2 regions of the Rhodococcus sp. WB9 genome follow, and region 1 is predicted to be linked to the other one. Evidence: riboswitches for the same ligand, from Rfam matches in the RefSeq annotation. Region 1 holds a riboswitch; the other holds the start of a gene.

Region 1 (5,481 bases):
GGCGTCGATCCGGCCCGACGCGAGGGGCAGGTAGTAGTCGGTGGTGTTCTGGTAGTAGGTGATGTCGGTGGGTTCGAGCCCTGTCGCGACGTTCTGCTCGCTCCACTTCACCAGCAGTGCTTCCTGATTGGTGCCGGATGAGACCGCGATCTTCAGGCCCGCGACGTCCTTGGGTTCCTTGATCTGGATGCCACTGCCCTTCTTCGTCTCGAACGCGACCGTGTCGAGGCGGTACGTCGAGAAGTCGTACTTCTCCTTCCGTTCCTCGGTGACGGTGACGTTCGAGATGAAGGCGTCGGCCTCCCCGGAGTCGATGCGGACGAAATTCTGCGCCCAGTCGGCGGCCTGGAGATCGACCTTCAATCCGAGGACGTCACCGATCAGGTGCGCGAAGTCGGTCTCCGTGCCGATGAGTGTATTGTCGTCGTCGGCGTAGAACCGCAGGGGCGGGGCGGAACCGGCGCTGCCCGTCACGACTAGCGTCCCGCGGTCGCGGATCTGCTGGGGAACCTTCGCGGCGATGGATTCGACCTCGTCGGTGGTGATGCGATTCTGGTCTGCGGTGAGGTTGTAGCCGGCGGCCGAGGTCGGCCCCGATCCCTCGTCCTCGACGTCGCCGCCCCCGCACGCGGCGGCGAGCAGCGCGAGGGTGGTGAGGGCCGAGGCCAGGATCTTCGTACGGAACCGTGCGGTGGACATGTGTGCCTTTCGGGATCCACACCGAGGTGTGGAGAATCAGAGAACTCGGGAGAGGAATGCTGTGGTGCGGACGTGCTGCGGGTTGTCGATGACCTGCGAGGGCGGGCCCTGTTCCACGACGACGCCGGCGTCCATGAAGACCGCCGTGTCGGCGACCTCCCGCGCGAATCCCATCTCGTGGGTGACGATCACGAGGGTTGCGCCGTCCCGTGCCAGTTGTTTGATCACGGCGAGGACCTCACCGACCAGTTCGGGGTCGAGGGCCGACGTGGGCTCGTCGAACAGGATCACCGCCGGACGCAGCGTGAGAGCCCGGGCGATCGCGACCCGTTGCTGCTGTCCGCCGGACAGTTGTCGCGGGTACTCGTGGGCCTTGTCGCCCACCCCGACCCGCTCGAGGAGTGCCTTCGCCTCCACCTCGACCTCGGCCCGGTCACGGCCCTGCGCCGACACCGGCGCCTCGATCACGTTCTCCAGCACCGTGAGATGCGGGAACAGGTTGAAGTTCTGGAACACGAATCCGATCCGGGACCGCTGCTTCAGGATCTCGCGCTCACGCAGTTCGTGCAGTTTGCCGCCCTTGCGCCGGTATCCGATCAGGTCACCGTCGATGCGGATGGTGCCCCGGTCGACCTTCTCCAGGTGATTCAGGGTGCGCAGCAGCGTGGACTTGCCGGAGCCCGACGGGCCCAGGATCACCGTCACCTCGCCCTTGCGGACCAGCAGGTCCACACCCTGCAGGACGTCGAGTGCGCCGAAGGACTTGTGCACTCCGCGCACCTCCACGGCGAACTCCGCCGGCTGGGCGTCGATCGTCATTTCGCGGCACCTCTCGGTACGGAGACACCGGCATCGAGGATCTCGGCGAACTTCCGGGCGAGCTTCTGCCACGGGGTCGGCGGCAGTGCCCGAGCCGATCCGCGTGCATAGTGTCGCTCGACGTAGTACTGGCCGATCGACAACAGCGTGGTCAGGATGATGTACCAGATCGTCGCGACCATCAGCAGTGGCACGACGCGGCCGTTCCTACCGAAGATCACCTGCACCTGGTAGAACAGTTCGGCGATCGCCATCGTCGACACGATCGAGGTGCCCTTGAACAGACTGATCACCTCGTTCGCTGCGTTCGGCAGGATGCCGCGCATAGCCTGGGGCAGAACGATCTTGAAGAACTGGCGTCGGCGCGGGATGCCCAGCGACTGCGCCGCCTCGATCTGCCCGTGGTCCACCGAGATGATGCCGGAGCGGATGATCTCGGCGGCGTACGCGGCCTGGTGCAGAGCAAGCCCGATGACGGCGGCGGTGAAGCCGCTGATGACGCCGTTGACCTCGAATGTGAAGAACCCCGGTCCGAACGGAAGGCCCAGCGACAGAGTCTGATACAGGTACGTGATGTTGAACCAGAACAGGAGTTGCACGATCAGCGGAATCGCCCGGAACGCCCAGATGTACACCCAGGCGATCACCTGCAGCACCGGGTTGTGCGACAAGCGGCTGACCGCCAGCACCACGCCGAGTGCGAATCCGAGGACCGTCCCCCACAGCGTCAGCTTCACCGTTATCCACAGCGCCTGCAGCACGGAGCCGGCGGTGAAGTACTTGGCGAACGTCGCCCAGTCCCATCCCGGGTTGGTGGCGAGGCCGTGGACGAACTGGGCGAGCAGTACCAGCACGGCGGCGCTGACGATCCACCGCCACGGATGCCATCTCCGCGCCACTTCCAGCGCGGCGTCCGCGTCGCCGGAGGGCACTGAATCGAGGGGCGCGGCCGAACGCGGCCGAACGGGGGCGCTCACGCTCCCTCACCACTTACGACAGACATCACTGAGGCGGCCTTTCACCTGGAACGGGACGGGAGGACGGCGCGTCTTCCGCGGGATGCGGGCGCGCGTCAGGCGCTCACCGGGCGAAATGCCCGGTGAGCGTGCTGTGAGACCTCGTCAACAGTGGCAGGAGGTGGTCCGGCACAGGTCGATGTGCCGTCTGCGCCACGCAGGGCGCGCAAAGTAGTTCATGTGCTGCCTTCCATCGATCCCGGCGGTAGCACCCGCACCCGAAGAATTCGGAAGGGTTGCTGCGACGTCAACGAGCCAGGTCTCTCGGTCGCTCTGGATGGTTGAAGCGAACACTAGCCGCATTCCCGAAGCCCGTCAACACGAGGTATTTCCCTGCAACACAGGGGAAATGGCGTCGGACGGACGCCAGAATCACCGTGCGCAGAAGTACTGACAGACGGAGATCCATGCGGTTGGATGATGCGTGCAACCCTGCATTTCCGCGGTCCTACGACCCGGCTGCCGGGGCTTCCGACGCCCTTGTAACGTCGCCTCGGTGACACCACTCGAAGCCATCGCGATCCTGGTAGCCGGCGTAGGCGCGGGCGCGATCAACGCCATCGTCGGCAGCGGCACGCTCATCACTTTCCCCACCCTGGTGGCATTCGGGTTCCCTCCGGTGACCGCCACGATGTCGAACGCGATCGGCCTGGTCGCCGGTGGCGTATCCGGAACGTGGGGTTACCGGCGGGAACTGGCCGGGCAGGGACCGCGACTGCGGTGGCAGATACCGGCGTCACTGTGCGGTGCAATTCTCGGCTCGTGGCTACTGCTGCACCTGCCCGAAACCGTGTTCGAACTCGTCGTCCCGGTGCTGCTGATCCTCGCCCTGATCCTGGTGGTGCTGCAGCCGAAGATCCAGGCCTGGGCAAAGCAGCGCGGCAGCCACGAGGCCGGCCTGAGCCCGGCGCGCCTCACCCTGCTGACCGTCGGGACGTTCGCCGTGGGCGTGTACGGCGGATACTTCACCGCGGCGCAGGGCATCCTGCTGATGGGTGTGATGGGCGCGATCCTGCCGGAGAGCCTGCAACGGATGAACGGCGCGAAGAACCTGCTCTCGCTGATCGTCAACGTCGTCGCCGCGACCGCGTACACGCTCGTGGCCTTCGAGCGGATCAGCTGGGCAGCCGCCGGCCTCATCGCGGTGGGTTCGCTGCTAGGAGGCGTCCTCGGGGCCCGCTACGGCCGCAGGCTGTCGCCCACCGCGTTGCGGGGAACCATCGTCGTCGTCGGCCTCATCGGTCTGTTCCGGCTGCTCGCATAGTCGCACATGCACCCTCCCGCTCCCTCATACTGAGTCGGTGAGCAACGACGTAGAGCACCCGGGCTGGACCTATCTCATGGACATGGACGGCGTTCTCGTCCACGAAGAGCACCTGGTCCCCGGGGCCGACCTGTTCCTGGCAGAACTCCGGGAATCCGGTACCCCGTTCATCGTTCTGACCAACAATTCGATCAGGACTCCGCGTGACCTCCGTGCCCGTCTGCTCCGCACCGGCCTGGACATTCCCGAGGAATCGATCTGGACGTCCGCCCTGGCCACCGCCACGTTCCTGGCGAACCAGCGACCCGGCGGCAGCGCGTACGTCGTCGGCGAATCCGGGCTCACCACCGCACTGCACGACATCGGGTACGTTCTCACCGAGAACGACCCCGACTACGTGGTCCTCGGCGAGACCCGCACCTACTCCTTCGAAGCGATCACCACCGCAATTCGTCTGGTGGAGAGGGGCGCTCGCTTCATCGCCACCAACCCCGACCCCACCGGCCCGTCCCGGGAGGGTTCCCTTCCGGCCACGGGATCCGTTGCGGCACTGATCAGCAGGGCCACGGGTCGCGACCCGTACTACGTGGGCAAGCCGAATGCGCTGATGATGCGCTCGGCGCTGCGGGCCATCGGCGCGCACTCCGCGAACACACTGATGATCGGCGACCGCATGGACACCGACATCGTCTGCGGGCTGGAGGCCGGGCTGCAGACCATCCTCGTCCTCACCGGAATTTCGACGCGGGATTCGGTGGAACTGTTCCCCTACCGCCCCACCGCGGTGCTCAAATCGGTCGCCGATCTGGTCGGCCGCACGTCGGATCCGTTCGGCGATGCGGCTCCGCCACCCGTGAGTACTTCCTAACCGCGGGACGTTGACAAGTACTCACGGGTGGCGGCAGCCGGTGACGCCCCTGATGGTCGCTGCCCTGTACGTCCCGAACGTGATCCGGTTCCCGTCTCCACCGGCGAACGTCACGTCGTGGCGTCCGGGTCGGTCGGCGTGCACGTCGAGCCGGTCCATTCCGGCGTCGGTGGCGATCGCACGGGCCGCGGCCAGCACGGCGGGCCAGTCCGCGTCGCCGATCGGGGTGTCGGACAGCAATACCTGCGTGGTGGCGGATTGCCCCTCCGCGTACGCATACGGTCCCGGGCATCCGCCGCCCTGGCTGCGTTCGCGATGCCACCGCCACCGGACATCCGGTGCAATCGCAGCGACGGCCTCGCTGATCCGCACCAGTGCATCGGTGACCTGCCGCTCGGTGACCGCGAGTGTCGGCCGGTCGCTCAGGCTCTCCGCCGCCGCCGCGATCTCCTCGTCGCTGAAGTTGTACGGGTTGTCCATCACGCCACCACATCCGCTCGTCAGAATCGCCGCGCCGATCGCGGCGACCGCCTTCACTGCCCACCCGCCGCGGTCCGTCACCGGATCGCGAGTTCCGGCAACCCCGCGACGATCACCGCCATGTTGTAGCCGGACGTCCGCAGCTCTCCGTTGCCACTCGGCCGTGGATACTCGCTGTGCCCGTTGGCATCTTCGCGCTGCACACCGTCCGGGGTCGCCGCCTCGCACACCGACAGTTGCTCGAGGTGCGTCTGCACCGGATCGGGCCCGAGCCTGCCGAACCCGTCTGCCACGGTGATGGGGTCGTCGTGCGCGCGCATCACGAACCCGTGCCG
Region 2 (5,481 bases), 2.3 Mb from region 1:
ACGGGCAAACGACTGCAGGGAAATCTGACCCGGGCGCCCCTCGACATGGTTCGGATCGCCACCGGCCAGCCGATCGGGGGTATCGCGCCGCTCGGACATCCCACGAACCTTCCGACGTACGTCGACAACGCCCTGTCGCGGTACGCGGAACTGTGGGCGGCCGCCGGGCACCCGGACACGGTCTTCCGCACGTCGTTCTCGGAGTTGGTGCGGATCACCGCGGGTCTGGCGATCGACGTCGACTGAATCCCGGGCTGTTCACGCCCCTATAGTTGACGTCAGATCTCGTGAACGAGAATGACACAGTGCCCGCACGGGCCGACCCGGAGAATGATTTGTCCGACAGAGCCGAGAACGCCGAAACCGTCGATGGTTCGGACCTCCCCCGCGACCATCGACTCGCCCCCGGAATCTGCGCCGAGGATTACCGCGCAGCCCTGCGACGACACCCGGCGGGCGTCACCATCGTGACCCTCGACTCGGGGTCCGGCCCGGTCGGCTTCACGGCGTCCTCGTTCTCCTCGGTCTCACTGGACCCGCCGTTGGTGTCGTTCAACATCGCGAACACGTCGTCCAGCATCGATGCACTTCATTCCGCGGATTCGCTGGTGATCCACCTGCTCGGGGAACACCAGCAGCACCTGGCTCAGCGATTCTCCCGAAGCGCCGACCAGCGGTTCGCCGACGAGTCGCTCTGGGCGCGACTCGACACCGGCGAACCGGTCCTCCACGGAACTCCCAGCTGGTTGCGGGTCATCGTGGACCAGCTGATTCCCGTCGGCGATCACACGCTCGTCATCGGCCTCGTCACCCGCGTCCATGCCGAGGCAGACGACGATTCCGCCTCGGCGCCCCTGCTGTACCACGAGGGCCGGTACTACCGGCCCACTCCGCTCGGTTCAGCGAACAACGGCAACTGACCTGGTCAGGATGCCAGTACCCGCTCGCGGAGGGGGAGGTCGAAACGACGCAGTGCTTCGTCGACGACGGCGGCGGAGGTGACGAGACCTCGCTCCTCCAGCCACGGGAGGGTGCCGTCGACGAGCTGCTCCAGAACCCCGGGGAGCGACAGCGGCAGCACGGTCACACCGTCGGCGACGCCGGCCGCCTGGATGTCGGCGATGAGCCCGGCGAGGCCGACCGGAGTTCCGATGTACTGCAACGACACCGGAGCACGCGGTGCATCCAGTGCGCTGTCGAGGAGGGCCAGCTCCTTGCGCGCGGCGCGGGCCTCTCCGGCGATGAGCACCTCGAGGTCCACCAGGACGGTGACGCCGTCGGGGTCGCGACCGTCGGCGACGAGTTCGGCGCGGATCCGCGCGCGTTCCTGCTGCGCCTCACGCAGATCGGACGCCCGGATCCGGACGACGTTCGGCGGGAACGACGTGAGGTCGAGCTGATCCGTCGAGTCGGCGGTCAGGTCCACCCAGTAGTCCGCGCCGTTGATCGGCCGCGTGCCCGGGGCACCCTCGGCCGCCGGGTGATGGCCGGAACCGGTCAGTTCGACGGCGACGCGAAGGGGACGGGATACGAAGGCATTGTCTCGAGACATAGGGGTTCCTCGGGAATGACGTGTGAATGAAACGGAGCTGGAAGAACGGTCAGCTCGAACACATACCCGAGGCGGTTCGGCACAGATCGACATGCCGACGGCACCAGTGAGCAATCGTTGTGCTCCCAGCCTGCGATGCCATACGGTCATACTAGCGCGTCTCGCGAAAAACGCGTCTCCGGCACCGGATTCCACTGGTCGCTCTCCCTGGCGTAGGTCCAGCTCCTGCGCCCCGCCACCAGCGTGCGCACCGCGTCGACCAGCCGATCCACGTCCCCGGAGCAGCTTCCGAGACCCACACTCACTCGCACGGCGCCGTCGGGCCGGCCGAGGCGTCCCAGCAGCGGATGGGCGCAGAACCGCCCGTCGCGAACTCCGATTCCGTGTTCGGCGGAGAGGTAGGCGGCGATCTCTCCGGGTTCGAACCCGTCGATCGTGAACGTCACGATCCCCACGGAGTCGGGGGCGTCCGACCACAGCCGCAGGAACTCCAGGCCGTCGACGGAGCCGAGGCCGTCGAGGAGGAGGCGGGTGAGCGCCGCCTCGTGTTCGGCCACCGTGCCGAAGTCCAGCTCGGACAGCGCATCGCACGCGGCGGCGAGCGCCGCCGCGCCGAGCACGTTGGGGGTTCCCGCCTCGTGCCGGGCAGGGGCGGGCGCCCACTGGGTGGATTCGACGGTCACGTTCCGGACCGCGCCGCCGCCTGCGAGGTAGGGCTCGGCGGCGTCGAGCCAGTCCCGGCGGCCGACCAGCACGCCGGCGCCGAAGGGTGCATACAGCTTGTGCCCGGAGAAGGCGAGGTAGTCGACGCCCCACTCCTCGACGTCGATGCGGCGGTGCGGCGCGAGCTGAGCGGCGTCGACGAGAATCCGTGCGCCGCAACGATGAGCCACGTCGGCGAGGGCGGCGATCGGCAGCACCTCGCCCGTCACGTTGGACGCTCCCGTCACCGCGAGCAGGGCGGTGGGCTTGGAGCACAGTTCGGCGACGAGCAGGCGGACGGTCTCGTCCAGCGTGTCCGCCGCCCGCACGACGCGAGAGTTCTTCCACGGCAGCAGGTTCGCGTGGTGCTCGATGTCGAGGACCACGGTGCTGCCGGGGACGCAGCCGGCGAGCAGATTCAGCGAGTCGGTCGTGTTCCGGGTGAAGACCACCACCTGGTCCTCGCCCGCTCCGACGAACCGGGCCACCGAGTCGCGCGCCTTCTCGTAGCACTCGGTCGACACCCGCGACGCGTAGCCGGCGCCGCGATGCACGCTGGAGTACGTCGGAAGCAGCGCCCCGATTCGGTCGGTCACCTGCGCCAATGCCGGCGCACTGGCGGCGTAGTCGAAGTTGACGTACGCGCAGTCGCCACCTTGAACGAGCGGAACCCGCAGGTCGGAGCCCGAAACCTGGGCCAGGGGGGCGACACACACGTCAGCGGTCAATACAGCAGTCATCACGACATCCCTCGTAGTCAGGGACTCGTCGCAGGGTCGGTGCCCTCTCGGAGTCCGCGCTTGCCGGGTCCGGTATGGACCTCAGCCTGGTCGTCACCCGGAGCACCCCGCCGCGGTGGAGGGTTGCCGACCAGCAAGCCGGGGCTTGACGCTGGTACTCGTGACCTGTTTCGAAGATTGCAGGATCGACGCGCAGTTGTCAACCCGAAATCCGGGAGCGTCCGGGATCCGGGGTGAGAACTCGCGTCAGTTGGGGGTCACCCCGAGGAGCGGGGCGAGCTGATTGGCAATCGGGTTGAGGTCCAACTTGTTCGGATCCTTCTTGGGGGTGGAGTCCCACGGCTGCACGGTGGCGGGGTCTCCGAACACGATCCGGTTCGCGCTCCGGACACCGGTGAGACTGCCCTGCGGAGCCGCACAGGATGCGGCGGTGTTCTGCGGGAAGTCCTGCTGCGTGTCGTCGAAGTTCGGGTCGTTCCGCTTCATCTCCTGAAGGATCGCCTGGGTACCCTCGTAGCCGACGGTGCACGACGGCGGATTGTCGGTCTCTGCCACCAGGCCCAGGTGAACGGTTCCGTCGTCGGGCGCAATGGTCGAAGACGCGGCCGCCACGCCGGGCAGATACACGAACAGCGTCTGCAGGGCGGTGGCCTGCACCGAGATCGCCTTCGCCGTGGCGGACAGGTTGGCAAGGTTTGTCGTGGCACCCGGCCCGGCCTCCGAGACGAGTTGCCCTAGTCGATCGCTCGCCGGATTTCCGTTGTCGATCAGCCGCCGGACGTCCGGGTCGCTGCTGCGCAGCCGATCCGCGAGCGAGTCCAGGTCGACACTGAAATCCTTGATCGCCGACGACTGTTCGGACTGCGTTCCCAAGACGGTGCGGCCGTCACGCACCAAAGCCACTGTCCGATCGAGCGATTCGGCGCCCGACGCCGACAGCCCGGACAACGAATCCGCGAGCGATCGAAGGTCTTCGCCCTTGCCGTCGAACGCCGTGCCGAGTTCCGTCACGACGGTGTGGAGCGCGTCGATCGGCACGGATTCCGTCAATCCCTGTGTGCTGGCGAGCAATTCTTCGACGGGAACCGGCGTCGACGTGTCGGCGGCGGCGATACGGGACCCGTCCGTCAGGTACGGCCCGCGATCGGTGGCGGGCTGAAGGTCGACGTACTGCTCGCCGATCGCCGATCTGTTGGCCACGACGGCTTTCGCGGAGGCGGGAATGCCGGGCGCGCTCGTGTCGATCCTCAGTTCGACGACGACGCCGTCCGCGGTCAGGGACATGCCCCCGACGCGGCCGACCGGCACGCCACGGTACGTGACTTCCGCATTGGTGAAGATGCCGCCCGACGTCTCCGATTCGAGGTGCACGGTGTATTCGCCGAACCCGAGGAGATTGCCCAGGCGCACGTAGTTGGCACCCACGTAGACGAGGCCCATGAGGGCCACGAGAACGAAGCCGATCAGCTGCCACCGGACGAGCGGCGACCTCACCGTCCACCCTCGATGTCGCGTCGCCCGAACGCCGTCCCCGCTGCGGCGAGCCGGCACCGGTTCGCGAAACGACAGTTGATGGCGGCGGCAGACACAGGCACTCCAATGACAGAGGTATACATGAGACAAGCGGTTACATATATATCTAATCCGGTCGTCGTAGCAGCGCAAACTCCGAGCCACCCTCGGTGGCGCACGTCACTCGCCGGTCTTGACTGAATTTTCAGTTTGGAATATCTTCGGTACCCACCAGGACGTGATGACAGTCACTTCCGCCCCGGAATGTGAGGTCCGCAGTGTCCACGAATCTCGACCCGACGACACCCCTCGACGACACCGCCCCCTCCCCGCCGGAGGACCGCTTCGGACACGTCGAGTCGATCGGCGTGGAATACATCCCCGAATCGGAACGCGATTCGCGACCGCTCAACATGCTCGCCGTGTTCTTCGGCGGCAACCTGGCGTTCTCGGTGATCGTGTTCGGCTGGCTCCCCATCACGTTCGGACTCGGGTTCGGCAGCGCGATCGCGGCCAGCGCGGTCGGCATCGGGCTCGGCACGCTCCTCATCGCCCCCTTGTCGCTCCTGGGCCCGCGCACCGGCACGAACAACACCGTGTCGAGTGGTGCGCACTTCGGAGTGAGCGGACGGATGATCGGCTCGGGGCTCACACTGCTCTTCGCCCTCGCGTACGCCGCGATCGCGGTCTGGACCTCGGGTGACGCGCTGATCGCCGCCGCCCACCGCCTACTCGGCACACCGGTCGACAACGGCATGCTCGCCCTCGGCTACGGCATCATCGCCGCCGAGATCGTGGCCGTCGCCCTGTTCGGTCACGGCACGGTGGTCGCGCTCCAGAAGTTCGTGCTGCCCGTCGTCGCCGCGCTGCTCCTGCTCGGTGTGTTCGCGTTCGGTGGTCGCTTCGACGGCGGGGCGGGCAGCGGCGACTATCTCCTCGGCGGATTCTGGCCCACCTGGATTCTGGCCGTGGTCC

Evidence for each region. A riboswitch is a leader RNA that binds a small molecule or an ion and turns the genes downstream of it on or off. The one in region 1 is predicted to bind S-adenosylmethionine.
Region 2: it holds a riboswitch for S-adenosylmethionine, as region 1 does, so the genes downstream of both, FND50_RS04180 (aminotransferase class V-fold PLP-dependent enzyme) here and FND50_RS37905 (putative leader peptide) in region 1, are expected to answer to the same signal.

Annotation. Positions count from the first base shown of each region.
Region 1 is NZ_CP041769.1:6,291,414-6,296,894, forward strand. Features, by position in the region: gene FND50_RS29330 (ABC transporter substrate-binding protein) at 1-699, opposite strand, end outside; gene FND50_RS29335 (amino acid ABC transporter ATP-binding protein) at 736-1,518, opposite strand; gene FND50_RS29340 (amino acid ABC transporter permease) at 1,515-2,495, opposite strand; gene FND50_RS37905 (putative leader peptide) at 2,640-2,714, opposite strand; SAM riboswitch class I at 2,722-2,818, opposite strand; gene FND50_RS29345 (sulfite exporter TauE/SafE family protein) at 3,031-3,798, shown strand; gene FND50_RS29350 (HAD-IIA family hydrolase) at 3,875-4,666, shown strand; gene FND50_RS29355 (LppA family lipoprotein) at 4,688-5,227, opposite strand; gene FND50_RS29360 (alpha/beta hydrolase) at 5,224-5,481, opposite strand, start outside.
Region 2 is NZ_CP041769.1:869,412-874,892, reverse strand. Features, by position in the region: gene FND50_RS04195 (YbaK/EbsC family protein) at 1-246, shown strand, start outside; gene FND50_RS04190 (flavin reductase family protein) at 411-920, shown strand; gene FND50_RS04185 (hypothetical protein) at 926-1,552, opposite strand; gene FND50_RS37715 (putative leader peptide) at 1,602-1,694, opposite strand; gene FND50_RS04180 (aminotransferase class V-fold PLP-dependent enzyme) at 1,699-2,994, opposite strand; SAM riboswitch class IV at 3,046-3,160, opposite strand; gene FND50_RS04175 (MCE family protein) at 3,241-4,488, opposite strand; gene FND50_RS04170 (cytosine permease) at 4,785-5,481, shown strand, end outside.